4 regions of the Paenibacillus sp. FSL P4-0127 genome follow, and region 2 is predicted to be linked to each of the others. Evidence: riboswitches for the same ligand, from Rfam matches in the RefSeq annotation. Region 2 holds a riboswitch; each other region holds the start of a gene.
The links. Region 2 has a riboswitch for cyclic di-AMP ahead of NYE74_RS03030 (3D domain-containing protein). Riboswitches for the same ligand answer to the same signal wherever they lie in the genome.
Positions count from the first base shown of each region.

Region 1: it holds a riboswitch for cyclic di-AMP, as region 2 does, so the genes downstream of both, NYE74_RS10345 (hypothetical protein) here and NYE74_RS03030 (3D domain-containing protein) in region 2, are expected to answer to the same signal.
Region 3: it holds a riboswitch for cyclic di-AMP, as region 2 does, so the genes downstream of both, NYE74_RS26980 (APC family permease) here and NYE74_RS03030 (3D domain-containing protein) in region 2, are expected to answer to the same signal.
Region 4: it holds a riboswitch for cyclic di-AMP, as region 2 does, so the genes downstream of both, NYE74_RS10290 (TrkH family potassium uptake protein) here and NYE74_RS03030 (3D domain-containing protein) in region 2, are expected to answer to the same signal.

Region 1 covers NZ_JBBOWY010000001.1:2,322,612-2,330,291, reverse strand. Annotated here, with positions in the region: gene kdpB (potassium-transporting ATPase subunit KdpB) at 1-1,258, opposite strand, end outside; gene kdpA (potassium-transporting ATPase subunit KdpA) at 1,283-2,962, opposite strand; gene kdpF (K(+)-transporting ATPase subunit F) at 3,039-3,116, opposite strand; gene NYE74_RS10345 (hypothetical protein) at 3,243-3,647, opposite strand; cyclic di-AMP (ydaO/yuaA leader) riboswitch at 3,755-3,920, opposite strand; gene NYE74_RS10340 (ATP-binding protein) at 4,365-5,918, shown strand; gene NYE74_RS10335 (response regulator) at 5,905-6,606, shown strand; gene NYE74_RS10330 (S-layer homology domain-containing protein) at 6,690-7,680, opposite strand, start outside.
Region 2 covers NZ_JBBOWY010000001.1:703,876-711,555, forward strand. Annotated here, with positions in the region: gene NYE74_RS03010 (IS4 family transposase) at 1-938, opposite strand, end outside; gene yabG (sporulation peptidase YabG) at 1,476-2,372, opposite strand; gene rsmA (16S rRNA (adenine(1518)-N(6)/adenine(1519)-N(6))-dimethyltransferase RsmA) at 2,435-3,325, opposite strand; gene rnmV (ribonuclease M5) at 3,322-3,876, opposite strand; gene NYE74_RS03030 (3D domain-containing protein) at 4,055-5,191, opposite strand; cyclic di-AMP (ydaO/yuaA leader) riboswitch at 5,521-5,731, opposite strand; gene NYE74_RS03035 (TatD family hydrolase) at 5,926-6,714, opposite strand; gene NYE74_RS03040 (HD domain-containing protein) at 6,731-7,680, opposite strand, start outside.
Region 3 covers NZ_JBBOWY010000002.1:82,331-90,010, forward strand. Annotated here, with positions in the region: gene NYE74_RS26950 (sigma factor-like helix-turn-helix DNA-binding protein) at 1-15, shown strand, start outside; gene NYE74_RS26955 (metal-dependent hydrolase) at 142-930, shown strand; gene NYE74_RS26960 (glycosyltransferase) at 1,030-1,746, shown strand; gene NYE74_RS26965 (aminotransferase-like domain-containing protein) at 1,681-3,108, opposite strand; gene azlC (azaleucine resistance protein AzlC) at 3,220-3,933, shown strand; gene NYE74_RS26975 (branched-chain amino acid transporter permease) at 3,930-4,262, shown strand; cyclic di-AMP (ydaO/yuaA leader) riboswitch at 4,440-4,619, shown strand; gene NYE74_RS26980 (APC family permease) at 4,773-6,599, shown strand; gene NYE74_RS26985 (lytic polysaccharide monooxygenase) at 6,652-7,515, opposite strand.
Region 4 covers NZ_JBBOWY010000001.1:2,302,356-2,310,035, reverse strand. Annotated here, with positions in the region: gene NYE74_RS10305 (S-layer homology domain-containing protein) at 1-840, shown strand, start outside; gene NYE74_RS10300 (cation:proton antiporter) at 909-2,156, opposite strand; gene NYE74_RS10295 (potassium channel family protein) at 2,218-2,880, opposite strand; gene NYE74_RS10290 (TrkH family potassium uptake protein) at 2,904-4,247, opposite strand; cyclic di-AMP (ydaO/yuaA leader) riboswitch at 4,314-4,483, opposite strand; gene NYE74_RS10285 (CPBP family intramembrane glutamic endopeptidase) at 4,767-6,524, shown strand; gene uvrC (excinuclease ABC subunit UvrC) at 7,025-7,680, opposite strand, start outside.

The sequences.
Region 1 (7,680 bases), 1.6 Mb from region 2:
TGCGATGGGCCTGTCTCTCCAACTCCTCCGGAATCAATCCGCCTTGGGAAGCCACCCATTTGCGAATGGCGTCAACCGCCCCTTTGCGCACTTGGCGTCCGTCCTTCAGATCGACGCCGCTCATCCGCGTTTCCGCCTTGAATTCAACAAAGCCGCCCCCCTCGCCAAGCGAGGCGTCATAGGACTTCCCGTTTTTCTTCATCCATTCCAGCACCGAGCGGCCTTCCGGGGTTTCGTCCTGCACGGAAGATACCGCCGCCCAGGCAGCCGCCTCATCGATGCCCGCGCCTCCAACCGGTATGATTTCGCTGGCCATCCGGTTCCCGAAGGTAATCGTTCCGGTTTTGTCGAGAATCATCGTGTTGATATCGCCCGCAGCCTCAACCGCTTTGCCGGACAACGCCAGCACATTGAACTGCGTCACCCGGTCCATGCCGGCAATGCCGATGGCCGACAGCAGGCCCCCGATCGTCGTCGGGATCAAACAAACAAGCAAGGCGATCAGTACCGGAATCTCCAAATGAATACCCGCATAAGAAGCGATCGGCCCAAGCGTCACGACGACGATCAGAAAAATAAGCGTCAGGCTGATCAACAGCGTATTTAGGGCGATTTCATTCGGCGTCTTCTGCCGTTTCGCGCCTTCGACAAGCGCAATCATCCGGTCGATGAACGTCTCGCCGGGATCGCTGGTAATTCTCACCTTAATCCGGTCGCTAATGACGCGCGTTCCGCCGGTGACGGAATTGAAATCGCCGCCCGCTTCCTTGATCACCGGCGCCGATTCGCCGGTAATCGCCGACTCGTCGACGGAGGCGAGCCCTTCGATCACTTCGCCGTCGCCGGGAATCATCTCCCCTTGGAAAACGACGACGATATCCCCCTTGCGCAGCTCCGTCGAAGGCACCGTTTTAACGCCATTGCCAACCACTTTGTTCGCGGTAATCTCTTTCTTCGTCCGCTTCAACGTATCGGCTTGCGCCTTGCCCCTGCCCTCCGCCAAGGCTTCGGCGAAATTGGCGAACAGTACCGTAAACAACAAGATCACGAACACGGCGAGATTAAAGCCGGTGCGGTCCTTCGCGTCGAAGTAACCGGGAAACACCGTCATCAGCAGTACGATGACCGTGCCGGCCTCGACGACAAACATCACCGGATTTTTCATCATAACGGCCGGATTCAGCTTGATGACGCTGGCCTTCAAAGCTTGTGCGACAAGCGGACCGGAGAACATGCTTTTTTTACGTTTATCGTTCATGGCAGCTTCACCTCATATTCTTACTTAACGAATCGTCAGATGCTCAGCGACTGGCCCTAGGGCAATCACCGGCAGAAAAGTCAGCGCCCCGATCAAAATGACGGTGCCGATCAGCAGGAAGCTGAACAGCGCATTGTCCGTACGGAACGTGCCGATCGTCTCCGGCACCCATTGCTTGCGCGTCAACGATCCGGCGACGGCGAGCATCGCAATCATCGATATATACCGCCCGAAAAACATCACCAGGCCGGTCGTTATGTTCCAAAACGGCGTATTGTCCGCCAGCCCCTCGAAGCCGGAGCCGTTGTTGGCGGCCGCCGATGTATATTCGTACAGCACCTGCGTGATGCCGTGGAAGCCGGGATTCGAAATCGCTCCCTTGCCGAGATCGGTCAGGAAGGCGATCGCCGCCGGCGCCAGGATTATGAACGGGTGCGCCAGAATCGCAATCGCGATCAGCTTCATCTCGCGCGGCTCGATCTTGCGGCCAAGGAACTCCGGCGTACGGCCGACCATCAGTCCGCAGATGAATACGGCGAGTATCGCGTACATCAGCATATTGACCAGCCCGACGCCTTTTCCGCCGAATACGACGTTCAGCATCATCTCCGCCAGCGGCACCAGCCCCCCAAGCGGGGTCAGCGTATCGTGCATATTGTTGACCGTGCCGGTCGTCGCCGCCGTCGTCACGGCAGTGAACAGCGCGGATTGCGCGATGCCGAAGCGTACCTCTTTCCCCTCCATGCTGCCCTGCGAAGCGTCGATGCCCAGCGCGTTTATCACCGGGTTGCCGCTCTTTTCCGCGGTATAGACAACGGTCAGGAACACCAGGAACAAAACCATCATCGCCGAAAAAATGACCCAACCCTGCTTGCGGCTCTTCGCAAATCTGCCGTACATGAAGGGCAGCGCCGCGGACAATGACCACATCGACAGGATCTCGATCACATTGGTCAGCGGGCTCGGATTCTCAAACGGATGCGCCGAGTTGGCGCCGAAAAAGCCGCCGCCGTTGGTGCCCAGATGCTTGATCGACTCCAGCGAAGCGACAGGCCCGATCGCAATCTGCTGCGTCGCCCCTTGCAAGGTCGTTACCGAGAGCGTAGACCCAAGCGTCTGCGGCACCTGCAGCGCGACCAGCACGAGCGTGACGATCAACGCCAGCGGAAAGAAAATCCGCGTATGCGCCTTGACGAAATCCTCAAAGAAGTTGCCCAAGCTTTTTCCCTTGCTCGTAACGCCCCGGACAAACGCGACCGCGACCGAAAGACCCGTAGCCGCCGACGTAAACATCATCATCATGATCACAGCCATTTGCGAGAAGTACGAAAGCCCCGTCTCGCCGCTGTAATGCTGCAGATTTGTGTTCGTAATAAAGCTGATCACCGTGTTCATCACCAGCGTCGGCTCCATATTGCCGATACCGTTCGGGTTCAACGGCAAGCCGCTCTGCACCCGCAGCAGCAAGTAACTTACCGCGGCGAGCACGAAGTTGGTTGCGATGAAGCTGATCGCGTACCGCTTCCAGCTCATGCCTGCGCGATGCTTCAGCCCGATGACCGCATAAATGGGTTTCTCGGCCCAACAGAATATTTTATCCGTGCGATTGGGCTCGTTAGAGAAAACGTGGTACAAATAATTACCGAGCGGTTTGGCGATCAGCATCAAAATACCGATCACAATTACGATTTGCAGTATATCCATGACTGTTCCTCCCACTATTAGAGGTTGTTCAAAAAGCCATCTTTCCTTTTTGAACTCGCACTATAAACAAAACTCGTTAAAACTTTTCCGGATGAAGCAACGCATAGATTAGATAGACCAGCAATCCACACGTAAAAATCAACACGATAGTCATTCGCGTTCGCCTCCCGTATCCTCCACCGTTTTACCGCACCAAACGACAAATCCAACTATAAGCGCTAAGGCAACGGTCAACGTTAGCACCATCCAAATATCCAGCATCACGACACTCCTCCAATGGTTAATCAGTCAGGCGGCTGAGCAGAAACCCAACTTCCCCGTTTTTTGTGTGTACCACGTAGGAAGCACCGAGTGTTTTATAAATCACATCGGGGTACCACGCGGTCGTCACGACAGTTACCGCTTTGCAGGGCCATCGGGCAATGAATTGCAAATACTGGCAACTCAGCGGCAAGCTGGTCTCAAAAATAAACACGCGCCCGATCGGAAATGCAGGTACCCCGCTCACTTTATTACGGGTGGTATTTACACGTAAAATCTCATCCACTCCGAGTTCCTTCAGCAACTTTTCTTCCCTTTTGTTATTGGTTAGGGCAGCTACCGGGACTTTTCGGTACAGCAGCAATTGAACGAAGTTTCTCCCCGCTTTATTTGAAGCGGCCACTAAAATACGACTCTTCTCCATACACTCCTCCCCCGGATCAAGAAAGAAGGCAACAAAAAAGAAGCCTTGGAAAAGAGGAACCTTTTCCGCGGCTTCTTGCAGTCATCCTGACCGGCCCGCGACAAAATGTTGCCTCTCCACACGCTTACGAGGTTAGCTGACGGATTCGGGCGTGAGAGTCGCCCTACACCCGGCATTTGAAAGTGCCGGGTGATTCACCCCATGAAGCCGGCTAACGGCTTCCGTTGGTTCCCCCGTTCCTTGTGTCTTTCAAGGATTCAGCGTTTAATGAAATCATCATTCAATAAATATTACAGTTAGCTGACGATTCAGGCGGTGAGAGTCGCCCTCGTCTTCGCCGAATGAGTCATGACCGATGATTCCGCTCCAACCGTTCCGATCGTTCTGCTCTCACACAAGCTTCGGCACGTTGGTTTCGTCGATCGGCATATCCATTTAGAATCGAATGGCCATTCAATTCATGGATCGTATCTTACTCCTTAGCTAAATGGTTGTAAAACGACGCAGCCGGCATATCCGTAAAAAAAAGAAACTTTAAGATGAAGTTAGCGCTCTCAAAATATTAGAGCTTCATTTTCCTCGCAAATACTCGTGATTATATGGCATTTCGTGGATTTTTACGGAATTTTTACGCCTATAAACGGTTTATTTTATTCCTTTTTTACATTACCCTGAACTATAGTAGTAACGGGAGCATAGACGGACAGGAGTGGTTTAATGGATAAGTTGAAATCGATGTGGATGCTATGGAAGCCTTATGCAAGCATCACTTTGCTCATCGCAATCATGACCGCCGCCATGCACCCGTTCGGACTAGCGTTTGATTCGGTCAATATAGCACTTCTCTATCTGCTGCCCGTGCTTTGGAGTTCCGTCGTCTGGGGCCTGCGCCCTGCTCTTTATGCAGCAATGATGGGGGTCCTGGCCTTTGATTTCTTTTTCGTTTCTCCAATTCTGAGTTTTACGATCGCGGACTTGCGCTATCTGATCTCGTTCGGCGTTTTTTTGGCGGTAGCCGCGTTAACGGCCAGCCTGGCGGTAAAGCTGAAACGGCAGTTGCTATACGCCAAGCAGAGGGAGGAGCATACCGCCGCGCTCTACGTGCTCAGCCGGCAAATGAGCGATATCGCGGACATTCACTCCCTGCTCAATAATGTTTCCCGGCAAGTTTCGCAAACCATCGGTACGGAAATTGCGATTTTTTTGCCGGATCAACGGAATAATTTAGTGCTAGCCCACTGCTCTTCGGTTCATAGCGATTGGGGACAGGGCGAAACGGAAAAAGTGATGGCGAAGCTGGCGTTTGATCATGGCGAAGCTGTCGGAAATGGAACCCGTACCTTAAGAGACTCTCCAGCCCATTACCTGCCGCTCAGAACCGAGGACCGCGTGCATGGGGTATTGGCGCTCAATCTGCAGGATCGGAAAAGCGGGCTCACCACCGAGCAACAGCGGATGCTGGACGCACTGGGCGGTCTGGCGGCCACCGCCATCGCCCGCATGAAGCTGGCGGAGGAAGCCAAAATCGCTCATTTGACGGCCGAATCGGAACGGCTTCGCACCGCGATTCTAGATTCTGTTTCTCATGAGTTGCGTACTCCGTTAGCGGCCATTATCGGCTCGGCGACCAGCCTTATTGAAGGCAATTCTCTTTTTTCTTCGGAGGATCGCATGGAATTGCTGCTTACCATTCGGGACGGTGCCCTCCGTATGAATCGGTTGGTCAAAAACCTGCTCAGCATGGTGCAATTGGAAAGCGGCATGCTGCGTCTTAGAAAAAATTGGTGCGATGTGGAAGATCTGATCGGCGTCACCTTGGCTCAGGTCAAAGATTTTCAGCAGCATCGAAAACTGCGGGTAAACCTGCCGGCGTCCGTTCCTATGGTAATGGGGGATGAAGTTTTGCTCGAGCAAGTGCTGGTTAATGTGGTCAGCAACGCGATCAAATACAGTCCGGATTACAGCGAGATTTTCATAACGGTAAGGCCCGAGGACGACAAGCTTGTTATCCTTGTTTCCGATACGGGAATCGGACTTGCCGGTGACGATTACGGCCGGATCTTCGAAAAGTTTTACCGTTCGGCCGCCGCCAAGCAAGTGACGGGCACGGGATTGGGACTTGCCATTTGCAAGGGAATCGTGGAGCTGCACAATGGAACCATTACGGCCAAGCCGAATCAGCCGCAAGGCACCGTCATTACAATTACACTTCCCCTTAGCAAGCCGCGCGAAGGGCATTTTGAAGAAATGGAGGAGGATGACCATAAGTAAGCTTGGAGCTCGTATCCTAATTGTCGATGACGAACCCCAAATTCGCAAGCTGCTGACGGTGACTTTACTGGCTCATCAGTATTCAACTTATGAAGCGTCCACGGGGGAGGAAGGAGTGCTGCAAGCCTCATTGATTCATTCGGACCTGATCGTGCTGGATCTCGGATTGCCGGACATCTCCGGTATGGAGGTGTTGCATCGCATACGAGACTGGTCAAACGTGCCAATCATTGTACTAACGGCTAAAGACAGAGAAGAAGACAAAATCGCGGCCTTGGACAGCGGTGCCGACGATTATGTTACCAAACCGTTCAGCATGGGAGAACTGGTGGCCAGAATTCGCGTGGCGCTGCGCCATGCCGCCAAATCGGCAAACGAACCCGTGCTTCGGATTGGTGGACTAACCATCGATTTGGCACAACGGATTGTGGAAATGAATGGAGAGCGGGTAAAATTGACCCCAACAGAATATGACCTGCTGAAAGTCCTCGCCTCGAATGCCGGGAGGATCGTAACGCAGCGGCAGCTGCTTCAAGAAGTATGGGGCAGCCATCATGATGAGTCCGAAAGTCACTACCTGAGAATCTATATCGGACATTTGCGCAAGAAACTAGAAGAAGATTCGACCCAGCCCAAGTTAATCGTTACGGAGCCGGGAATCGGATATCGCCTGCTTTCCGGGGAATAATTCACCCGTATCTGCCCCTGAAAAAAACAGGAAACGCCCCGCAAGCTACTGGCCTGCAGGGCGTTTCTTCCACTGGAAAAGAGTTATTCCAATGAAATGGCTTCTCTGCTTTTAATAAGATAATTGTAAATGACCTGCGCCGCCATCGCCCGGTTAGTAAAGCGCTGCGGAGAAAGACGGCCGTCGCCGGTTCCCTGCATCAGGCCGGTCCCCAGCATATCGTTGATGGCTGATTGCGCATAATCGGCAATATCTCCGGCATCGCTAAAGCTCCGAGCCGTACTTGGGTTATCCGCCGGCAGCTCGGTTCCCGCCGCTGCCATGATAGAATGAAGAATCACGGCCATATCCTGGCGGGTAATTTTCGCTTCCGGCCTGAACCGGTTATCCCCTGTTCCCTTAACCAGTCCCATGCTCTTTGCAGCCGCCAAATACGGGCTGTAATACCGGTTGCCTGCGTCCGCGAAATTGCTTGCGTCCTCGCCTGCCGCCGGCTCCATTCCGAAAGCGTTCATGGTCATCACGAGAAACTCCGCGCGGCTAATGTCGCTTCGCGGCAGAAAACGTCCTTCCCCGCTTCCCTTGACGACGTCCCTTGCCGACAGGTAATTAACGGCTTGGGCATACCAGCTTGAAGGGCTCACATCCTGATAGGATACCGTCTTGCCCCCAAGGACAAAATGGCCCAACCGGCCGGTATGAAATACTGCCGCCTGCAAATCCTTGTTGTAATGACTGTTCAGCACCGCTTTTGCCGGGCCTCCTGCGTCAATTTCCCACACCGCAAGACCGTCGGTCTGCTCGTGTTCACCAGGAGTATAAGGAACGGACACCGCAACATCCGCCACGCTCCCTTGCCAGTCGATGTCCTTGCCGTCCATGCGCAGCGCCAGCTCGATGGCCGGTCTGCCGCCGATCAGCCCCAGCATTTCCGGCGATAATCCGGCCGGAACGCCGGGACGGACAACCAGTTCCACGATCGGACCGGCCGTACCGGTACGGCTCAGCATCCCCGCGGGCAGAGTCACGCGGGCATGCGGCGTAACAAGCTCAATCCGGCTCCGTCCATCCGTT
Region 2 (7,680 bases):
ATAGCCTGTGGTTTATGACTGTGCAGCTTCTTCAATCGCAAATGTTGCTTCAGCCATTTAAAATACAACTCGATGAGCCAGCGATTTTTGTAGATCTGCGCGATTTCTTCAGCGGTCTTATCCCATACCGATGTAAAAATACGATAAGTCCGTTCCTGCTCGTCATAAAACTCCACCAAACGAACGGAATGTTCCATGGATCGGAAGGAACTGCCCACGCAAACCTTGGCGTCCCGCGTGATGTTCGAGCCTTCCGGAACAGGATACTCCTCAATGACGGTGGCAAGCGCGCGATCTCGCATACGGATCACAAACTGGATGTTGTCCTGGACCCATTGATCCATCCGGGCATAATCATCATAACCGCGATCCATCACATAAATCGCATCCGAGGGGACGACCAGTTCAACGGCCCCCGCACGATCCCCTACATTGAGCGAACTGGGGATCATGGCATCAGGAAATAGCTTGTCGGGAGCTGTAACAACGAGGCGCAGATGCATCTTGACGCCGCTACTCTTATTTGACATCTTGGCCCAACTTCCAAGTTGAAGCGGCAGTCGAATGCTGGAAGAATCAATGATGTGCAATTTCCCGCTCTGGCCCTGGTGGCAAGCACGTTGCTGTGTTTGTGATGCCAGATGCTGAAACATCCACTCCAACAGCTCCGTTGGGATCTGATCGAGTTTTCGGGATAATTGCGAGCCGCTGATACTCTCCAACTGTAGAAGCTGCTGAAGTTTCGGCTCAGCACGAAGTGCAATTTCCATTTCACCGTAAGATGACCATTGTTTCAACTGAGCATTGATGAAGAGCATGATCGCTTTCATCGTGGTAAGTTTCTTGGTGTAATGGTCGAAGAGTAAACGTTGATGCACATCGATGGGCAGTAAGGAAATCAGTTGACGAATGACCGTTTTAGCTTTAACGTTATCCATGGATGGTCTCCTTTTGTAGAGAGTTATGGACAACGTACCTACCTCTTTACAATAGGAGATTTTTTATGCTTTTTCCATGAAAAATGATCATAATTACCCATATTTAACTAATATTTGATTATTCGCGTTAGGTTTTATGCAACGCTAGTGCATTTTATGTACTTATGTCCGGAGATCGGAGCATGTTCATCCTCATTAGCGGCATTTCATGTACTTATTTTCCTATGAATGCCCCAGAACATTGGTATTACCTAGGGGAGGAGGAAAATAACCACATAAATGTCCTCTATTTCACTCGAATAAACGATATCGCTGAGATAAAGACATTTTTTGTCCTTATTTTTGACGCAACCTAAAAATCGGTACCAAAGACGGGCGGCCATGGAAACGGGGGCTAGGCTTACCCTGCGGCTTGCTAAGGGACCAGAGCGCCCTTATTGTCTGAAAACGGCCAAAATTATGTTTGGAATATCCTATTTTTGCATAAAAAAACCGGAAGCCCCAAGGAAAAACTTGGAACTTCCGGTTAGCATGCTCTCACATGGAAGGCACAACTTTAAGCGTGGACAAATCCTTCAGCCTGGGCAGGCCGATCCGGTAGCTGCCGCGCGTTTCGATCCCTCCGACGCCTTGCGTGCCGCTGATCGTATGGTTCAGGACATCCGTAATTTGAATCGTATCGCGTATGGACGTCAGTGAGGCCTTGGCGGCGATATACACCGGGTCCAGGGCGTGGATCAGCACGCGGCCCGGGGAACTGGCGAAATTGGCCCCCGCCTGCAATAACGCCTCAAAATGCGACTGGCAGGCGCCGGCCACGATCGTCAACGAATCGAAATTGCGTTCGTATTGTCTGGCCGTCTGAATGGCCTCCACGAAATGCTTGGAATTTTTATAGCTGGTCAAATTGTACAGATCGCCGGTAGGCCGATGCTTCAAAACGCCGTCATGACCGGTCAGCACCACGATATCCGGGCGGACCGTCGGCAGCAGACGGTACAGCGCGCTGGCCATCTGCGACTCCGTAACATAGAAGCCTTGTGCGGGCACCCGCAGCTTTTCGTACAAGCTCAGGCTTTTTTGCAAATATCTTTGATCCCCGTCCAGATGAAGCACTTTGCCCGGCACTTCAAAATACGCCGGCTCCCCCATCGGGTACCATTCCCCGCCGATGGTCATCCGGTTCCGCTCGGCCAGCTGCTTCCGGTCCAGGGTCAACCGCTTCAGCGACTCCGTCGCCTTGATGCGCGCGCGCTGCGTCGTTTCTCCGGGGGTGTCCCGGTCTATACGGATCAAATCGCTTAAAGGCGCATCCGCCAGCAGCCGGAATTCCGTTCCCTTGATGACCGCTTCGCTCCGCACGATGCTTGCTACCCGGAACGTAACATCCCCGCCGTAAGATTTGCGGACGACCAAGTCTCCCAAATTCGTCAAGTCAATCACCTCTATCCCATGGTATGGGCAAATGGAGGGATTGGTTACTGCGGCGGGCCCCGTTACGGCCGCTTTAATCCTGCCTGCAGCAAGGTGTTGCTCAGCCCCGCGAACTCCGCCAAATCGAGCGTTTCGGCGCGGCGCGACGGGACGATTTCGGCCGCCTCCAGCAGCCGCTCCAGCCGTTCCCGGCCTTCGCCCGGGAAAAACCGGCTTTTCAGATTGTTGGAAATCGTCTTGCGCCGCTGGGCGAAGGCGGCCTGCACCACCTCGAAGAAAAACGCCTCATCGTCCACCGCCACCGGCGGCTCTTTGCGTACCGACAGGCGGATGACGGCGGATTCCACATTCGGCTGCGGAATGAACACGCTGTGCGGCACCGTAAAGACCAGCTCCGGCTCGCTGTAGTACTGAACCGCGATGCTGAGGCTGCCGTAGTCTTTGCCGCCCGGCGAGGCCGCCATGCGCTCCGCCACTTCCTTCTGGATCATCACGACGATATGCTCCAGCGGCAGCTTCTCCTCGAGCAGCTTCATCAGGATCGGCGTCGTCACGTAATACGGCAGATTGGCGACGACGCTAACGCCGCTGACGCCGGAAAATTCGGCGGCAAACAGCGCCTTAAGGTCCAGCTTCAGCACGTCGCCGTGAATGACGCGAACGTGCGGATACGGCTCCAGCACCTCCTGCAGGATCGGCAGCAGGCGCTGGTCGATTTCCACGGCCGCGACCTTGCCCGCTTCCTGCGCCAGCTTCTCTGTCAGCGCGCCGATCCCCGGACCGATTTCGAGCGCCCCTTTAGTGGCGTCGAGACCGGCGGCGGCGACGATTTTGCCAAGGATGTTCTGATCGATCAAAAAGTTCTGTCCCAAGCTTTTCTTAAACGAAAATCCGTACCGCTGTATGATCTCCTTCGTCCGCCGCGGCGTGGACACGTCTTCCCTTATGCTCATGGCCTCTGTACCCCTTCATTCTCCAACTTGGCGAGCGCATCCGCAAACTCCTCGCGGCTGATCCGGAACACCGTCAAACGCTTGTACAGCTGTTTGCCGTTGCAGTATCCGATCCCGAGCAGTTCCCCCAGCACCTTGCGCCGGGCCGCCGCCTCCGGATGCACGATCAGCCCCGCCGTCATCAAGTCTTCCCAATCGATCTGGCCCTCTACTCCCGGCGCCTCGCTGCGCACGCGCGACAAAGCCTCGCGGATCGCTTCCGGGGAGGCGTTTTCGATCCCGATATCGCCCCGCTTCGTCGCATCCGCTTCCCGCAGAAACGCATGCTTGCAGCCGGGCACCCGGTTGGCGATGATCTTACGGATCCGTTCCCCGGCATGGTCGGGATCGGTAAAAATGATTACTCCGCGCCGCTCCTGCGCCAGGGCGATTTTCCGCAGCGTCGTCTCATTGATCGCGGAGCCGCCAGTTTCGATCGTATCCGCCTCCACGGCCCGCTTGACAGCCACGGTGTCATCCCGGCCCTCCACCACAATGACCTCTTTGATCATGTGTCTTCTTCCCTTCCGTTTACAACAAAAAGAAGAGGAACGTATCCTCTTCTTATCCAAGTGTCTTATTCATCATCATAATAGAGGTTGTTCAAAAAGTCATCTTTTTATCACGAAGAAGGCCTTTTGAACACGCTCAAAGTATCTCGTTCCCCGGATAAAGCGATAGCGGGGCCAATTAATTCAATTCCGGTTTTGTCGGACCGATCACGTAAACCGTGCGGCCCTTCTTGCGGCCAAAATTATTAGCCGCCTTTAAGCTGTCGTAATACACGTCGATCTTGTGGCCCTCAATCGCTCCGCCGGTATCCTCCGCTTTCCGGAAGCCGATGCCTTCGATATAGACCCACCAGCCCAGCGGCACAACATCATTGTCCACGGCGATCGTTCGCCCCTCGGTAACGCGGGTGCCGGAGGCCGTGCGCGTTCCAATACCGTCCTCCTCGGAGGAATAAGCGGTGAGCGTGACGTTTTTAAGTATTTTTTTATATTTGAATGAGACTCCGCCTTTTGTTGTCAATCCGCTGACGCTGACCCCGTCCGAGCTGCGGGTCATGCTGGCGGACAACACCGCGGTCGGCTGCTTGGTGCCGACGGCAATGACCTTCGGCTGCGCGGTTTTGGATACCTCTTTGCCGAGCCATCGCTTCGTCACGAATTTGCCGTCCTCGTAAGTTTTCTCCACGGTGTGGACAACCAACCCTTTTCTGCCTTGCTGAACGACCTTGGTTTCACCTTTCGGCAAACTTTCATCGGCCGTTTTGACAACGGTAAACGGTACGGCTTCTTCTTGCTTGACGGTGTGTTTATTAACGCGAACAATTTTGATGTTCATGTTAGTGGAAATTTTGCTGTCCAAAGCGGGCGTTACTTTATCGTCCTGCTTCAGGGTGACGCCCAGTTCGGAAATGGCGCCTCTTACGGTGTTTTTTGTCGTAAAGTCAACTTTGGCCGTTCCATCCACGATGACTTTCACCGGAACCGCCCGTTCGATCACGATCCGGTCTCCGTCCGAAAGCAGGCTCTCGAGCGGACGCGATACGGTGTCTTGCGGCGCAAGCTTAACGGATTGTTCCTCCAGCAGGTGCGCCACCTTCGATTCCGTCGTTTCCACCGACCGAACCTTTCCATCGATGACCAGAGATACTTGTTTACGCTCCTGACCAAACGCCCCAATCAGGATGATGATGATTACTGCGATGCTCAGTACGCCGACAAGCGTAATCTGACGAAAATTCTCATGCTTCCATCGCAATGCGTAAGACATGCTGGATGAGCGTGATTCATGGGTCTCCCCGTTTCGGAAAATGCCCATTTCTTCCGTCCTCCTTCATAGTCCCGCCGTAAGGTCGATGCATGATACGGTTGACGCGACTACAGTTCTTGTTTACGAAACGCGCTTTAGAGGTTGTTCAAAAGTCATCTTTTGATCACGAAGCAGACCACCCTGACTTTTGAACTCAAATATAAACAAAGCCGCGCATTTCGCACCCTGCCCCAGTCTTTATCGGCATTTGTCACCTCCTGTTTATCAACAGTATGACGACCCTATTACTTTTATTCAAAACAAAAGAAGCCCAAAGAAAGAGTTAGAGGAACTCCCTTCGTGGCTTCCTGATTGTCTAGGTGTAATAGGCTGCACGAGTTACCTCTCTTGGTACGCTTACGAGGTTAGCTGTCGGGTTCGGACGAAAGAGAGCCGCCCTTTCTCAGTTCGTTCGCTCATGGCGCAACGACCTCGAATTCACCCCTAAGACCCTGAAAAGGAATCATTTGCAAACCTGGCCGGCATCAGCCGATCCATGTTTGCGCCGGTTCCCCCGTTCTCCATGCGGAGACTCAGCGAGACTGGTTCACGGAACCAAGTTATCGAACGGCTCGTCAAGCTGAAAAATGAGCCGCAGCGATTACTGAAAAAATTCTATCCTGTTTGGATGCATGTTGTAAAGAACCAATCAACCACGTTTTTTTAAAAAAATGGTTAAAAAAATGTAATAAACATGCTGTTTTGAGTTAAAAAGCATTAATCTTTCGTTTATCCTCATTTTTTCAGCGGTTTTTCTCCGTTATGCTTGGTATTCCAAATCGTTCCAGTGCATTTCGGGTGGTAATTTCGGCGATTTCCTCAAAAGAGACCCCCTTCAGCTCGGCCGCCATTTCGGCTACCAAACGCACGTGGGCCGACTCGTTCCGCTTCCCACGAAATGGATGGGGAGTTAAATAAGGGGAATCGGTTTCGATCAGCAAACGGTCCAGCGGCGTTTTGGCCAGGACCTCTTTGGGCTGCTTTGCATTTTTGAACGTAATCGGCCCGCCAAACGATAAATGAAATCCCAGATTTAGACACAATTTAGCAATTTCCCAGCTGCCGGAGAAGGAGTGCATCACCCCTCCGACTTCATTCGCCTTTTCCTCGCGCAAAATCCGCACGACATCCTCATGTGCGTCGCGGTTATGAATGGAGATCGGCATCCCCAGACTGCGGGCCAACCCGATCTGCTTACGGAACACCTCGTGCTGCACGTCTTTGGGCGACGTGTCCCAATAATAATCAAGGCCGATTTCGCCGATAGCCACCACTTTTTCGTGCTTGCAAAGCTCGGCGACCCAATCCAAATCGCCTTCCTTCATCGTGATCGCATCCTGCGGGTGCCAGCCGACGGCGGCGTAAATGAAATCATACGTTTCCGCCAGCTTCATCGTCGACGGAATCGTTTCGCGGTTAAAGCCGATGTTGATCATGCGCGTAACCCCCTGCTCTATCGCGCGCTGAATCACTTCCTCCCGATCCTCGTCGAACTGCGGGGCGTCCAAATGCGTATGTGTGTCGAATAACATGGTCGTATCGTTCCTCCTAACGTGCTTGTTCGAATATTTGGGCGATGTCCGGCGGCAATTGATCCCGCACTGCGTGTAATTTATTATCCGGATAATACAAATGGTATTTGCCAAGCTGCAGCCCGCTGATCGAGCGGACGATGTCCGACACTTCGGAAATTTCCCGCAGCCGCTCCTGCCGGTCCAGCAGCAAAATCTGCTTCCCCGCGGCGGCTTCGTCCGGACGGAACACATCATACGGCAGATCGGTCGGAAAATCAATTTCCAGGTCATATTCGGGATGAAGACCGGCCTGTTCAAACGCCTGGCGGATCTGTTCGACCATTTCCAGTTCGCCTGTCTCCAGTTCTACATATTTATACAATTTCCGGTCCAAAAAACGGCCGCAAAGATCGCTTAGCAAAGCATCCGGCTCGCTTTTCCACTGCATGAAGGCGGTCTGCATCAGCGCTTCGTCAAGCAGTAAATAATCGCGCACGCCGATCCCCCCCTGAAACAGACAAGGAAGCGGGTGAGGCAAAAATGAAAAAGTATAGCCGCCCCGGTACAATTCCTTGGCCCGCCGCAAAATCTGCCGCAAAATGATATCCGAGCTGCGGGTAACCGGGTGAAAATACACCTGCCAATACATTTGATAACGGGACATTAAATAGTCTTCCACCGCGTGCATGCCCGATTCCTTGACAACCACCCGGCCGTTGTAAGGGCGCAGCATCCGCAAAATCCGGTCCACGTCGATCGTACCGTAATTGACGCCGGTAAAATAAGCGTCCCGCAGCAAATAATCCATCCGGTCGGCATCCAGCGGGCTGGTGACGAGATTAACGACGATCGGGTTGTGGTAATCTTTACGGATCACCGCTGCGACCTTGTCCGGAAAATCCGGCTCTACCGTGCGCAGCACTTCCCCAACCTCGGTATCTCCAAGCAGGATTTTACAGGTCCAATCCTCGTGATGCATTTGGA
Region 3 (7,680 bases), on a different contig from region 2:
TTGCTGGGAACCTAGCCGGCAACCCTTGTCTTGTTTTACGGGGCAAGGGTTGTTTTTTGTTCGCAAATTTTAAAAATTCTTGTAGAATAGAAAGGCCGCCTTTAAGGCTGTTTTCATTTTTACGGAAATAAGGTGATGAATATGAATAAACAAGGGCATGTTGCTTTGGCGGTGACAGCGGGATCGGCCGCTCTGCTGATGATGCCGTCATTGGCCGTGCAAACCGATGCAGGAATAGCAGCGGCGCTCGTGGCGGCAGCGGGAGTCGGCGGAGTGTTCCCGGATTTTGATCATAAGACAAGCACGGTGAGCAATCGTATCCAGTTTCCCCTCCGCTACCGGCGTCTCTTTCGGACCTTGTCCGGATTTCTGGGAGCGCTAGGTGTAGGGTTAGTGGCTTATCGCCAGTTCGGACACGTCCCCGAACCGCTTGAGGAATGGGTGAAGAGCGGGCCGTTATGGCTCGGCGCCGCCATCCTGTTCTGGCTGCTGGCAAGGCTGCGCAGCTTGGTTTTGATCGGCATTGGCGCTTTGCTGCTGGCGGGATACGCGATGTATGACCTGCATTGGATCGCGGCTTTTGCCGGCTTTGCCTTTCTCATTCTTCCGCTGGTTAAACATCGCGGGGTGATTCATACCCCGGAGTTTGCGGCCGTACTATCCATAGGTCTGCTTAATTTTTCCGCTCAGCAACCGGAAATTATCAATATGGCGGCGATCGGGTTTGTCATCGGCTGGTGGGCGCACCTCGCCGGCGATATATTTGGGGACGAAGGGATTCACTTCCTGCTGCTGCCGAAGCTTAAAATCGCTCTCCGGTTGTTTAAAAACGGGGGGCCGGCCGAGCGCTGGATTTCGCGAACATGCTGGGGAGGCAGCCTTCTGATATGGGGAGCCATGTTGCTTCAAACACAAATCCTGCTGAAATAAAAGAAGGAGATGGCGCCGGCCATTACAGGAACAAACGAACAAGCGCTGCTATGCGGCTCAGCATATACCGTTATTGATTGACTTGGAGGTGAGAGGGAGTTGGGCCAAACTTCTAGCTCGTTAAAAGGGATATCAATCATAACAAGCACGAACCGCCCGCGTTTTTTCGATAATATTCTTGAAAATTACAGAAATCAGCTTTACCCGGTAAAAGAACTGGTTATTATCTTGAATAAAGATAGCATGGAATTAGATAAGTACCGAAAAATTGCCCGGAAGTATAAAAATGTCTCCGTCTACAAGCTTCCTGAAAAAGAATCCTTAGGCAGCTGCCTTAATTATGCCGTCAGTAAAACGAAATACCCGTACATCACCAAGTTTGACGATGACGATTTCTACTCGCCTTATTATCTAACCGGACAAATGAAGGCTTTACATCGGTCAAATGCCGATGTGGTGGGGAAACGAGCGTACTTGGCGTACCTCGAAGCCAAGAAATTGCTCGTTCTTCGCTTTCCCAAACAACAGAATAAGTTCGTCGGTGTAGTTGCGGGAGGGACCATCTTATTTAAAAGACGTGTGTTCGACCGCGTCCGATTTCCCCATGTGTCGCTAGGAGAAGACGTCTCATTTTTAAGCAGATGCTGGGCTAAAGGATATAAAGTATATGCGCCTGATCCGTATAACTATGTGCAAATTAGAAGAAAAAATAAAACATCGCATACATGGAAAGGCAGCGATCAATATGTCCTAAAGGGGAGCCGGATTTTTGCGCGAACCGATCAATTTAGGAAAGTGGCTACTCAAAATCGCTAATCCTCGTTGTAATTCCTCCAGAGAATTGGTGGAAGAAAGGGCTATTCGTAAATATTTGTCCCGTGTACTGGCCCCGCTTAAAAAGCGATCGGAGTGATACACGCGAATTCCTTTGTTCAGAAAATAATTCTCCATGTGCGTTCCATCGGCATCATCCGATATGGGAAGCCATCTATAGAAGCTTAGTGGATGGCCAGTACGAGGCAGCTGCGGGAAAAACTCCGTAAACAACCGGTTTGCGGATTCCGCCAGCTGTTTTTTTTTCGCTGCAATTGCACTTGCTTTTCCGGATAAGATCAGTTCGCTGATGATCTCGGCATCCAATGAAGAGGTTTTCACATTAATATTAAAAATGGCCTTCACGATCTTCTCTTTAAAAGCCTCGCTAAACACGATATAAGCCACTCGAAGGCCCGAGCAGATGGACTTGGACGTGCTGCAAATATACACCGTTTGTTCCGGGAGAAGCTGAAACATAGGTTGTCCGTAATCTGCCATAATACCGGCTGACAGAAAGGCGTGTATATCGTCCTCAATTAAAATCAACCGATGCTTTCGAATGACGGCCGCCAGTTCGCGTTTGCGGTAGTCGGGAATCATGACCGTCGTGGGGTTGGAACAAGAAGGCATCAGAAAAACGCCGTGCACATCCATTTGAAGGCACTGATTGTCAAGCTCGCCCGGCAGCATGCCATGTTCGTCACCGGGAATCGGGACCAATTTAATACGGTACAATTTCGAAATCTCGATAAAATTAGAGAATGTATACATATCGACCGCGATCCGGTTGCCTGGTTCGAACAGAGCTAATAACGTGATCGCCAATGCATTTAGCGCCCCGGAAGCGATCGCCATATTGTCTTTGTCCGCATGGATCCCAAAATCCGCCATCCAGTTTAGCGCCGCTGCTTTTTGATGGGGGATGCCTGTAGGGTCATTGTAATTCAAGAGCTGTTCCAAATAACCTTTCTCCGTCACCTTCTTAGCTGCTTCAGCGACAATATTGTTGCTTTGCTCAAATGAGGCGACAAAACCAAGATCGATGATTTCATTTGAAATTTTGTCTTTCGAAATAGTAATGGAGCGTGCCGCGTTGGCTGAAACGAATGTGCCGCTGCCTGTTACCGCATATATTAGGCCTTTGAGTTCGCATAGTTTGTAGGCACGTGTTATGGTCGTAAAATTTATGTCCAAAAAATCGGCCAACTCCCTTTGCGGTGGCAGTTTTGTACCCGGGGCTAAAAATCCGTTTGTGATGTCATGTTCCAGCAGTAGGGCGAGCGAACGATAGAGTGGACGTTTCAAAGCGTCTCTATCGGGTTTCCATGACATGGGGTAATCGGTGAAGGAATTGATCGGCATATTTGCACACCTCACAAAATTGTAATCCATACAATTATATCGTTGATTGTATGGATTTGCACTGCTAAAATGGCATGGATAAGTAATCGTACGAGGAGATGCAAGTAAATCATGACTAACAGAAGCGAACTTCAATTGGCGTTTCGTGCCGCCTTTCCTGCTACGATCCCCATTTTGGCAGGCTTTTTATTCTTGGGGATTGCCTACGGCATCTTTATGAACATATCGGGATTTGGGGCAGGGTATGCTTTCCTGATGAGCCTGCTTATTTTTGCCGGGTCGATGGAATTTGTCGCTGTCCATCTGCTGCTGGGCGCTTTTAACCCATTAGGCGCTTTTTTCCTCGCTTTAATGGTTAACGCGCGCCATCTTTTTTACGGGATATCTATGCTTGAAAAATTTAAAGGGAGCGGGTTAAAAAAGATCTATCTGATTTTTGGCATGTGTGATGAAACGTTCTCCATTAATTACACCGCCCAAATACCGCAAGGGGTGAATAAAGGGTGGTACATGTTCTTCGTTACCTTGCTTAATCACATCTATTGGGTGCTTGGCGCTACCATTGGGGGACTGTTTGGGTCACTAGTTCAAATAAACATGGAAGGACTTGAGTTTGTGATGACGGCTTTATTTGTGGTCATCTTCATCGAACAATGGCTGAAAGAAACAACACATCACAGCGCGTTACTGGGGTTGGGGCTATCTGTGTTATGCCTCTTTATTTTTAACGGGGACAACTTTATCATACCTTCCATGATTTTGATCCTCTGCGTGCTTACTTTGATGCGGAGGCCACTGGAAAAGAAAACGGGTGAAACTACATGACAATGACTTTATTGGAACAAGTGATTACTATTGGAATAGTCGTTTTGGGAACCATGCTGACCAGATTTATTCCCTTTATGATTTTCCCTCCGGGCCGGCCCGCTCCGCGTTATGTGCAATATCTCGGGAAAGTGCTGCCCGCGGCGGCTTTAGGATTATTGGTTGTCTACAGTATCAAAGACGTGAATTTTATATCCGGCAACCATGGAGCGCCAGAATTGATTTCGATGGCCATTGTTGCTTTCTTGCATTTTTGGAAAAGGAATATGCTGTTATCGATCCTAACGGGTACCCTGGTCTATATGCTGTTGGTTCAATTTGTTTTTTAAAATGTTTAAAAAAATAGCGTCAGTCATTAATAAACGTTGATTTGGAGAGCATTTTTGAATTGTAAGCGATTAACATATGATCTTTTGTATGATTCCGGCAGTTCACCTTCCTTACTCCTGCTTTACAAACTTTTACACTGAACGTATGATTTATTTTGTTTCCACTAAGAATAAATCAATTCATTATCGCTGAATTTCCTTAAGGAAAACGGGGGACCCGTTAAAAACTTACCTGCCTTTCAGGTGAGTTTCTCTTTTGGGGTGAATCTTGGCAGTTGATCCAGCGATCCGCCAGGTAGGGCGACTCTTGCCGCCCGAATCCGACAGCTAACCTCGTAAGCGTAGTCAGGAGTGGGTTGTATGACTTGTGAAGTTTAGCACAGGGGCCCCTGTGTTTTTTTATTGCCTCAAATTGGCCTATTTGCCCTTAATCTTCAGTTTGTATTTGAAATAATACTTATTTCTGCCGAGCAATATAAAAAAACAACGTAATTTAGGCGGTGACCCCCTGTGCTTTCTTATATAAAGCGATTTCTTATTGGACGGCCGTTAAAATCAACGGAACTGGGCGAACAGAAACTAAGCAAGACCAAAGCGCTGGCCATCCTTTCTTCCGATGCCTTGTCATCGGTGGCTTACGGGCCGGAACAGATCCTGCTTGTTTTAATGGTCGTGGGAGCGGTAGCCTATTGGTATTCGATTCCCATTGCTGCCGGTGTTTTGGTTTTGCTGGTGGCGCTTATTTTGTCTTACCGGCAAATTATTTTTGCTTATCCTCATGGCGGTGGGGCTTATGTGGTTTCCAAGCAAAACCTGGGTGTAATTCCCGGACTGATTGCCGGCGGTTCATTACTTGTTGACTATATCTTGACCGTTGCGGTAAGCGTTTCGGCCGGTACGGACGCTATTACTTCGGCTTTTCCGGGCCTTCATCCATACACGGTGCCCATAGCCGTAGGTTTTGTATTGTTAATTACCATTCTCAATTTGCGTGGTGTCACCGAATCGGCTACGATTTTTGCCTTTCCCGTTTATTTATTTGTTCTGGCCCTGGTGATTTTGATTTGTTCCGGCCTTTATAAAATTATGACCGGCCAAATTTTGCCGGAGTTACACGCTCCGCTTGGTTCTCCAGTGGCTGGAATTAGTTTATTCTTGCTGCTTCGTGCCTTTGCTTCCGGATGTTCCGCTTTGACAGGGGTAGAAGCGATCTCAAACGCCATCCCCAACTTTAAAGAGCCGGCTCCGCGCAATGCGGCAAAAACCTTGCTGGCCATGGGGGGCATATTGGCTGTATTGTTCACGGGAATTGTGTTTCTGGCTTATTATTATGGCATAGGCCCTCTCGCGGAGGTTACCGTGCTTTCCCAAATCGCGGAACACACTTTCGGAAGAAATATCATGTATTTCTTCATTCAGGGAACGACGGCTTTGATTCTTATTCTGGCTGCCAACACCGGATATTCCGCCTTTCCGTTGCTTGCCGTTAATTTGGCCAAAGACAAGTTCATCCCAAGAGCGTTTACGGTTCGCGGAGACCGGCTGGGATATTCAAATGGCATTATTTTCCTGGGGCTGTTTTCGATTTTGCTGATTATCGTTTTTGAAGGGAAAACCGAACTTTTAATTCCGCTTTATGCGATCGGCGTGTTTATTCCTTTTACACTGTCCCAGTCAGGCATGATGGTAAAGTGGTTACGGGAAAAACCTCCAGGTTGGATCAAGAAATTTTTGGCCAATACCATCGGGGCCTTGATCAGTCTGTTGGTCAGCGTGGTGTTTTTCATCACCAAGTTCCATAATGTCTGGCCGGTCCTTATCTTTTTACCTTTAATTATTTACTCCTTTTATCGGATTCATAAGCACTACGAAGCGATTGCGGAGCAGTTGAGAATTTCAACTTGCGAGCGGGCTATACCGATCGAAGGAAACGTGGTGATCGTACCCGTTGCAGGAATCACGCGCGTGGTGGAGAATTCGCTGAACTATGCCAAGTCCCTGTCCCCGTATCAAATCATTGCGGTGCACGTCCCTTTTGAGAAGGCGGACGAAGCGGTGTTTGAAGAGAAGTGGAAAAAATGGCAGCCGGACGTTAGATTGGTGACATTGTACTCTCCGTATCGAAGCATAATTCACCCGTTGATTAAGTTCGTGGATACGGTGCAAAAAAAGGCGCACGAAGCAAATTATCAGGTGACTGTGGTCATCCCGCAATTTATTCCGAAAAAAGGATGGCACAATATCCTGCACAACCAATCGAGCCTGTTGATTCGCGCGCATCTGCTTTACCGGAGAGATGTCATCGTCGCCACGGTTCCGTATCATTTGAAAAAATAACCGAATCAAAGAGCCAGAGGGAGTTCCCCTCTGGCTCTTGCAGGATGCGCTCTTACACGCTGTCCGATCCCGCGCTGCTTTCCTCGTCGGGCGGCACGTCGCCGATCAGCTTCCACGGACCCCATTCTCCGGTTGTTCCCGGTTCCTGTCCTCGTGTCCACCACAGGGCTTGCCAGAATTGCCCGTTATGCACAACGATTTCACCTTCGTTATAGACCCTGATCGGATTCCAGATGAGGTACTTTCCGAAACGGTTCGGGTCTCCCGGGAAACCGGGCTCGGGCGTGGTGGGCGCCGACGAATTGATGCTGAGGTTCACATCCATCACCTGATAGAAGGCATTTGGGGTATCGGCGATATCCCAAACGGCCACGATGACGTGGTAGCCTTCCCGGTCGTTCGGCACAAAGCAATCGTTATAAACGTCGATTGGCGGAATCGCGCCGTCATCGATATAGCGGCAGAACAACTCAAGATCCGCCCGTTTTAAAGGGGAATCGGGGTCCCAGTCTTTTTTCGTAATATAATAATCCCATGTATTCGTGCTGTGATTGGCTGTAAGCTTCCAATGGAACGTATGCTCTCCGCCTACCATATCTACCTTGGTCCAGCGATCGGCCGTTTGCTCGTCGAGTTCAAAAAATTTCCCGCCGCTGGCGATCTGGCCGTCCGGGACGCCGAATTCAGGGAAATCTCCGCGGCCCTCCACACTGAAAGGCTCCCATTTCACCGGCCCGCAATCGCTGTTTTGGCCTGTGGAACATAGATGGGCGCGGCTGTCCGTCAAATATCCGTGCGCGGAAGCGCTGTCCGCAAACACCAACGAACCCGCCAGCATCAGGAACAGGGTACCTGCCGAAACGACAAACCATTTCATAAATAACTTATGACGATTCACAATAGTCCGGGCTGTCATCATTCTACTCCTCCTTGCATTTTTTAATAGAATTTTCTGCGAACTTACAAGTCACTTTGACAACGCTTTCATTGGCTTGAGACGCAGGTGATCGGAGTCTGCAGATCCCTCCCTTCAATGAACTTTTTATGAATCAATTCCAAAGAAGCCTGTCCATTCTTATGG
Region 4 (7,680 bases), 1.6 Mb from region 2:
TATTTGCGCATTACCGGCAGTAAGGTAACATCTGCAAATGCAACGTTAGTGAAATACGACACAGTCAACAAGACGATCATTCCAATTCCGTCTAAAATTTCCGCAAGCAACGGGACGCTGGTATTTAGCGGAAATCCTGGCGGCAATCCAGCGAATAGCGGAGCCGGGGCATCCGGTTCGGGATCTGCCTCCGGACAAGCGGGGTCAGGATCGTCCAATGCGGGGGCGGAATCAGCAGCTTCAGGCGGCCTGATCGTTGGCCCAGCTTCAGGTACTGCTAATTATGGGGACACCGGGAAGCATTGGGCAAAAGCGGATATTGATGAGCTGACCTCGAAATTTGTAGTCAGTCCACGTAAAAGCGATTCTAACGCATTTGAGCCTGACCGGAATATTACGCGTGCAGAGTTCGCGGAGTACATCGCCAAAGCGCTGGGACTAGGCACAGATATAAAGGAAGCGCAGGTTTATCCGGACGTGAAGCTCGATACGCGCGGGGGCTACATAGGCGCTGCCAGCAAGGCCGGGATCATTACAGGATACCCTGACGGGAAATTCAGACCGGATCAGTATATTACCCGTGAGGAAATGGCTTTGATGATGGTGCGTGCCCTGAATTATGGCAAATATGAGCCTACCTTAAACGGCACACCGGCACAGGCTTTGACGAAGTTTAAGGATGCCTCCAAGATTCGTTATCAAGAAGCTGTAGCCAAAACAGTAAAGGCCGGCGTTATCCAGGGGGTGACGACAAATACCTTCCAGCCTCAGGGGAACGCAACACGCTCTCAAGCGACGGTAATGATCAAGCGGGTGTTGGATAAGCTGAATTTGGAATAGCTGAATCTGACGAGCTAATTTAGAGCCTTCAAGTTAGACTATTGAAAACTAAAACCGCCACCCAAGCCTTACGGCTTTCCGGTGGCGGTTTCTTTGACTTCCAAACCGAGTTTTTTGGCGACCCAGCCGGTGGTGCTCGCTTGAATGATGATCGTCAGCACAATCGCCATAAAAGCCAGCCCGGTAATCACGTTGGAATGAGCGATTCCCATCCCCGCAATCATGCCGGACAAGGCGGCCGGGATCACCCCGGTTTCGCGCACCCAGCACATGAACAGCAGCTCGCGCCACGTCCACTTCACCTTGCGGTCGGGCCAGGCGCACAGCAGCACCGACAGCGGGCGGGCCACAAACATCAAGATCAGCACCGCCGCCAGGCTTGGCCAGAAAAATTGCCCGAGCGTGGCAAAATTCACTTGGCTGCCCAGCAGCACAAAGATCAGCATGCGCAGCATAACCGTCATATTTTCAGCGAAAGAGCTCATTTCCACATGATTGTCTTTCAGGGACAAACCGAACGTTTCGGCATTTCCCCAGATCACCCCGGCGACAAACGTAGCCATAAACCCGCTGACATGCAGCAAATCGGCGATCAAGTATGAGGATAACGCGCAGACCGTCATGACGATTGTGGAATAGTCGCGAAAATAGCCGTGGCGGGCATGTCCCGCCAAATAAGTCAGTATGCCCGAGATAATCAGTCCGGCAAGAATTCCGCCGAGCGCGGTTTGGACAAACTCCCAGGACATGGCGCCAACGTCCAGCGCCCCGCCGCCGGCCACCGCGGCCAGCAGCGAAAACGTCAAGATCGAGCCGGTAGCGTCGTTAAACGCCGATTCGCTCTCCACCGTCTCGCGGACCCGCTCCTTGATTTTTACCTGCTTGAATACCGGAATGATCGAAGCCGGATCGGTGGAGGCGATGACCGCCGCGGCCAAAAAAGCAAAAATCCAATCAACGCCGAACAAGTAATGAACACCCACGCCCATGACGATCGTCGAAATCACCACGCCCGGTACGCTGAGCAGCGATAACGTAATCCATACGTTGCGAAGCCCGCTCAGCCGCAAATTCCGCCCGCCGTCAAACAAAATCAGCGCCGACCCGACCGTTAATATCAATTGATTGATCAGCGATCCGCTTTGTTCATGAATCAGCCCAAGCCCCGGACCGAGCAGCATCCCGACGGCGATGAACACCGCCACATCCGGCAGCCTTAGCCATGCCGCCAGTTTGCCCGATACTACGCCAACGCTGATAACGAATAAAATTAAGATCAGAAAATGATGTATCGCTTCGGTTACAGCCGATTCCATTCCGCCACATCCCAACCATCCAAAGTGAACCAACTCTTTTTTCTTAATAACCCGATAATAATTACTCGTTAATGACTTCCTCGAACTCTTCGATATTTCTCTTCGATCCGATGATGACCATAATGTCCCCTTCTTGCAGCTGATCCATGGCGGTAGGCGCCACCAGGATGCTTCCGTCGCGATGAATGGCCACGATGCTGCAGCCGAAACGGGCGCGCGGGTTAATGTCGCCCAGGTTTTTCCGGTCAAGGCAAGCGGGAACGTTCATTTCCACGATGCTGTATTCCTTGGACAATTCGATGTAATCCAGCAGATTTGGAGTCACGAGCTGATGCGCCACGCGGACGCCCATATCCCGTTCCGGAAAAATAACCCGGTCCACGCCAAGCTTTTGCAGCGCGCGGCCGTGCAAGACGGAGAGCGCCTTGGCGACCACGGTTTTGATCCCCAAGTCCTTGAGCAAAATCGCCGCCAAAATACTCATCTGAATATCGTTACCGATCGCGACGATCCCGCAGTCGAAGTTGCGGACGCCCAGCGATTTCAGCACTTCCTCGTCCGTGGCGTCCGCCACGACGGCATGCGTCAGCTGGTCGCTCAATTCGTTTACCACCTCTTCGTCCCGGTCGATCCCGAGCACCTCATACCCGAGGTCCATCAACTCCAGAGCCAGGCTGGAGCCGAACCGGCCCAGTCCGATGACTACAAACTGCTGCATTTTCATGTTTAATCTCAAGTCCCCTTATCTTATCCTATAATCATTTTGCCTTCCGGATGGCGGTACAATTCCTTGCCTTTCTTCGGTCCAAGCGCATAAGCTAGCGTAAGCGGCCCGAGTCTTCCGGCGAACATCGTAAAGCTGATGAGGATTTTGCCGATTACCGTTAGTTTCCCGGTAAGCCCCATCGTAAGCCCGACGGTGCCGAACGCGGAGGTCGTCTCGAACAGAATGCTCAGGAAGCTGGCGTCCTCGGTCGTGGACAGCACCATGGCGACGGCCACCACAAGAAATAAAGCGAGCATCGTGATGGTGACCGCTTTGAAAATACGTTCCTGGGCCATCCGGTAGCGGAACAGGACGAGGTCCGACTGTCCGCGGATCATGGAGATGACCGCGCCGACGAGAATGGTGAAGGTCGTCGTTTTGATCCCGCCGCCGGTCGAGCTGGGCGAAGCCCCGATAAACATCAGGATGATCATAAAAAATTGCGAAGCCTGCCGCAGCTCGCCGATATCGACCGTGTTGGCCCCGGCCGTCCGCGGCGTCACCGACTGGAACAGCGCGGCCCAAAATTTCCCGCCCCAGCCGAGCGGGGCTAGCGTCCGCGGATTGGTGAATTCGAATATAAATATGACCAGGGCCCCGACCACGATCAGCGCCGACGTCATCGACAGCACCACCTTGGAATGCAGCGACAGCTTGCGGCGGCGCCGGAAATCAATGATGTCCGACAGCACGATAAACCCGATGCCCCCGGACACGATGAGAAACATCGCCACGAAGTTGACGAGCGGATCGGCCACGTACAACGTCAAGCTCCGGTATTCGCCAAACAGGTCAAACCCGGCGTTGTTGAACATGGATACCGCGTGAAAAACGCCGAAGTACAGCGCCCGGCCCAGCGGCATGTCAAACGCCCAGCGAATCGCGAACAGCAGCGCCGCGCAGGATTCAATGACCAGCGAATACAGCAGCACCTTGCGGATCAGCCGGACGATCCCCTCCATCGTGTTCTGGTTCATCGCCTCCTGCAGGATCAGCCGGTCCTTCAGCGAGATTTTCCGTTTCAACACGAGCGAAAACAAGGTGGCCATGGTCATGAACCCAAGTCCGCCGACCTGAATCAGCAGCATGATTACGATTTGGCCAAACGTGGAAAAATAGGTCCCGGTGTCGACGACGACCAGTCCCGTTACGCATGTCGCCGAAGTCGCCGTAAACAGCGCGTCGACGAACGGCAGCGTCTCCCCGGCCGCACTGGAAATCGGCAGCATCAGCAGCAGCGATCCCAGCAAAATGATGAGCGCAAAACCCAACACCAAAATTTGCGGCGGGGAAAAGCTGATTTTTTTGAAAGACAATTCATTCACCCCATTGTTGTCGTGAAAAAAGAACAAAAGAAAAAAGCACTGGAAATCCAATGCCTTTCGGTGTTTGGTTCCTGTTGCAGGAGGCCTACGAGGTTAGCTGACGGATTCGGGCATGCACAGTTGCCCTAATCGCCCGACCAAGGCAGCCATACCGGCTGCCGCCACAATCGCGCGAAATTCACCCCAAAAAAATCGGTTCCCCCGTTTTCGAAATCGAAATTAGGCCTTAATATTTTTTCAATTGTTTTCATTCCGTTTTCGTCAAATGGATTATAATCCTTATTGGCTTCCACTACAAAGGTTCATTTTGATTAAAAACAGTGAAAAAGGGCTGGAAACGGCAAATCCCCGATCTTCTTGCCGTCCAATCTGAGCCATGCTAGGGTATAACGGGATTATTGCATCTTTTCATCATTTTTGCCTTCAACTGGCGTTGGAAATTCCACTATGTTATCTTTACTGTGATGTACTTCGCGCAAAATCATACTTGAGAACAAAAAATTTTAAAGGAGTTTTGTAATGTTTTCACCTATGAAACCGTCCAGCCGCAGGCTGAAGACAAAAACGCTTTGGCTGATGGCCCTGATCGGGTTGGTCATTTTCTTCATCGTCCAGATTTTTCCGACAACCGCTTCCGACACGCTGCAGATGGAACAGTCGGATGACGTCATCGCCAAATCGCAGGCCAGAACGAAAGCTATCGAATTTGCAAAGTCGGTGCTGAACATCGAGTTGGCCGGTCATCCCGAAAAAGCGCTCGTTACCTATGAATCGCGCTCCGATCTGTACGGTTATTTAACGAAGGCGGATTTGCTCGCCCCTTTCCTGAAGACGTATGACAAGCAATTTCCGTACGACGTATTTCGCGTCCGTTTCAACGAACCAAACGATGTGTTTAGCGCTTTGACCGTCGACGTTCACATGACCACCGGCAAAGTGGTCGGGTTCGAGGAAATCGTTTCCTCGAGCAATGCGAAAAAGCAGATGATGCTGGACTACGGTACCGAAACGCCAGACTCGCTGCGCACCTGGGAGGGCGATTTGACGCTGGAGGAGAAGGAGCGGCTGGCCGCGCCTTATCTGGCCGCGTTCGGCTTTGACCCAGCCCGCCTTGAGCGCGTGTCGGGCGAGGGCGATGTCGGTCTGCTCTATCACATCAAGGGGGATGAGCTCGGGGAGTCGCAAGCGACGATCGATATCCGCTACGAATACGGCGCCGTATCGTCATTCGAAAGCTACTTCTCCGTTCCTGAGTCGCATGCCGATTACGTCGCCGGGCAGACGCGGCTGGCCAACTGGCTTACCTTTGCCGGATACGCCCTGTTCACATTTGTGCTCGGCATCCTGGCCATCGTATACAGCGCGCTGACGCGGGCGCATACCACTTTTAAACGCGGGATTTTTCTGGCCGGCGCCTACTTCGTCTTGTCCGTCATCGGGACGGTCAACATGCTGCCTGTGTTTGAAAAGGACGGGCTCGATCCGATCGTGCTGACGGTAGGGTTCGTGATTCAAGGACTCGTCACCCTGATTCTTGCCGCCTCGGTATATTTCTCGCTCGTCGGCGGGGACGGACTGTGGCGGAAAAACGGCATCAATCTGTGGGCGCGGTCCAGGGAGGAAGGTTACGGCCGCCATGTGCTGACCGCGGTGGCCGACGGTTATGCGTGGGCTTTAATTTTGCTCGGGGTGCAGTCGGTTGTCTTCTTCATTCTGGAAAGAACGATTCATACCTGGTCGACGACCGATGCGACACAATCGCCGTACAACATGGTCTACCCGCTCCTGTTCCCGCTGCTCGCCTGGGTGGCCGGGATCGGCGAGGAAGCCGTTTACCGGCTGTTCGGCATTCCGATGCTGAAAAAGCTGTTCCGCAGCACGTTCATCGCCAGTCTTTTGACGACCTTGATCTGGGCTTTCGGCCATACGCTGTATCCGATCTATCCGGTCATTTCACGGCCGATCGAGTTGACCTTTATCGGACTGCTGTTCAGCTTCATTTTCCTGCGCTACGGCTTTCCGACCGTCGTTTTCTCGCACGTGATCTTTGACAGCATCCTTATGGCGCTGAGCCTGATGTTTATGGGCGGAGCGGTGAACATCGCCGCCGGTCTGGTCTACATCGCCCTGCCGGCGATCGTCGCTTACGTCATCTATCTGTTCAACCCGCCGGGCAAGGAGCGGCAGGGTCCGCCGCAGGGTCCACCGCCACTGCATCCGCTGCAGCCGCAGCAGCCGGAGCCCCCGCAATCTCCGCAGCTGCTGCAGCAGCCTTAGGCGGCTGTGAAGAGGGTTGACCCTGCAGAACGCAAAAAACCGTCGAAGCAATTTTTGCTTCGACGGTTTTTTGGTTTAAGGAGCAGAGAGGAGTGAGCGTTGCATTTGTTTCCGCAAAATAGCGGCAATTGGCACTAGCGCTGCATTTAAATCTGTGGAAAGTTACCTTTTCTGGGCAAACCAATATTCTAACGGTTGCCACAAGCGCTATTTGTTCCAATCCCGTTGATTTCAAATTGTAACGGTTGCCATGGAGCTTATTTCGCTGAAAACCGGTAATTTCTGCTTGGATTCAGGCAAATAACGGCGCTCATAACCGTTAGAATTTAGAAAAGGTCTTTTTTCGGCAAATAGCCGCTGCTGCAACCGTTAGATTTCGGATAGCTTTTACGGGAAAGCTTGAGCAAAAGTTAATGCAACGCCGCCAGTGACTTTGGATCCCTATCACGCTCCCGCTCCTTGCGATCATGGTAAGCCATGGCTCCAAAACTGGCCGTAGTTTACAATTCTTCCGGCACGTCCTCGTCCCGCAGGGCGTCGATAATTTGGCGGGCGAGCTTGTCGCCGATCGAAAGCGGCCGGAAGTCTTCGACTGAAGCCTCTTTGATTTTTTTCAGCGAGCCGAAATGCTTCAGCAGCGCCTTGCGCCGTTTCTCCCCGATGCCGGGGATCGCGTCGAGCCGCGAAACGACCATCGACTTGCCGCGCTGCTCGCGGTGGAACGTGATGGCGAAGCGGTGAACCTCATCCTGAATCCGCTGCAGCAGGTAGAACTCCTGGCTGTCGCGCGGCAGATGAATCGGCTCGGGCGGGTCAAAAGCCATCAGCTGCGCCGTTTTATGCTTGGCGTCCTTGACCAGGCCGCACACCGGGATATAGAGGCCCAGCTCGTTTTCCAATACGTCGGTCGCGGCGGAGATCTGCCCTTTGCCCCCGTCGACTACGACCACGTCGGGAAGCGGCAGGTTCTCTTTCAGCACCCGTTCGTACCTGCGGCGGATCACCTCGCGCATCGTTTCGTAGTCGTCCGGTCCCTGTACGGTCCGCACCTTGTATTTGCGGTACTCCTTCTTGGCCGGCTTGCCGTCGATAAACACGACCATCGCCGATACCGGGTTCGTCCCTTGGATGTTGGAGTTGTCGAACGCCTCGATGC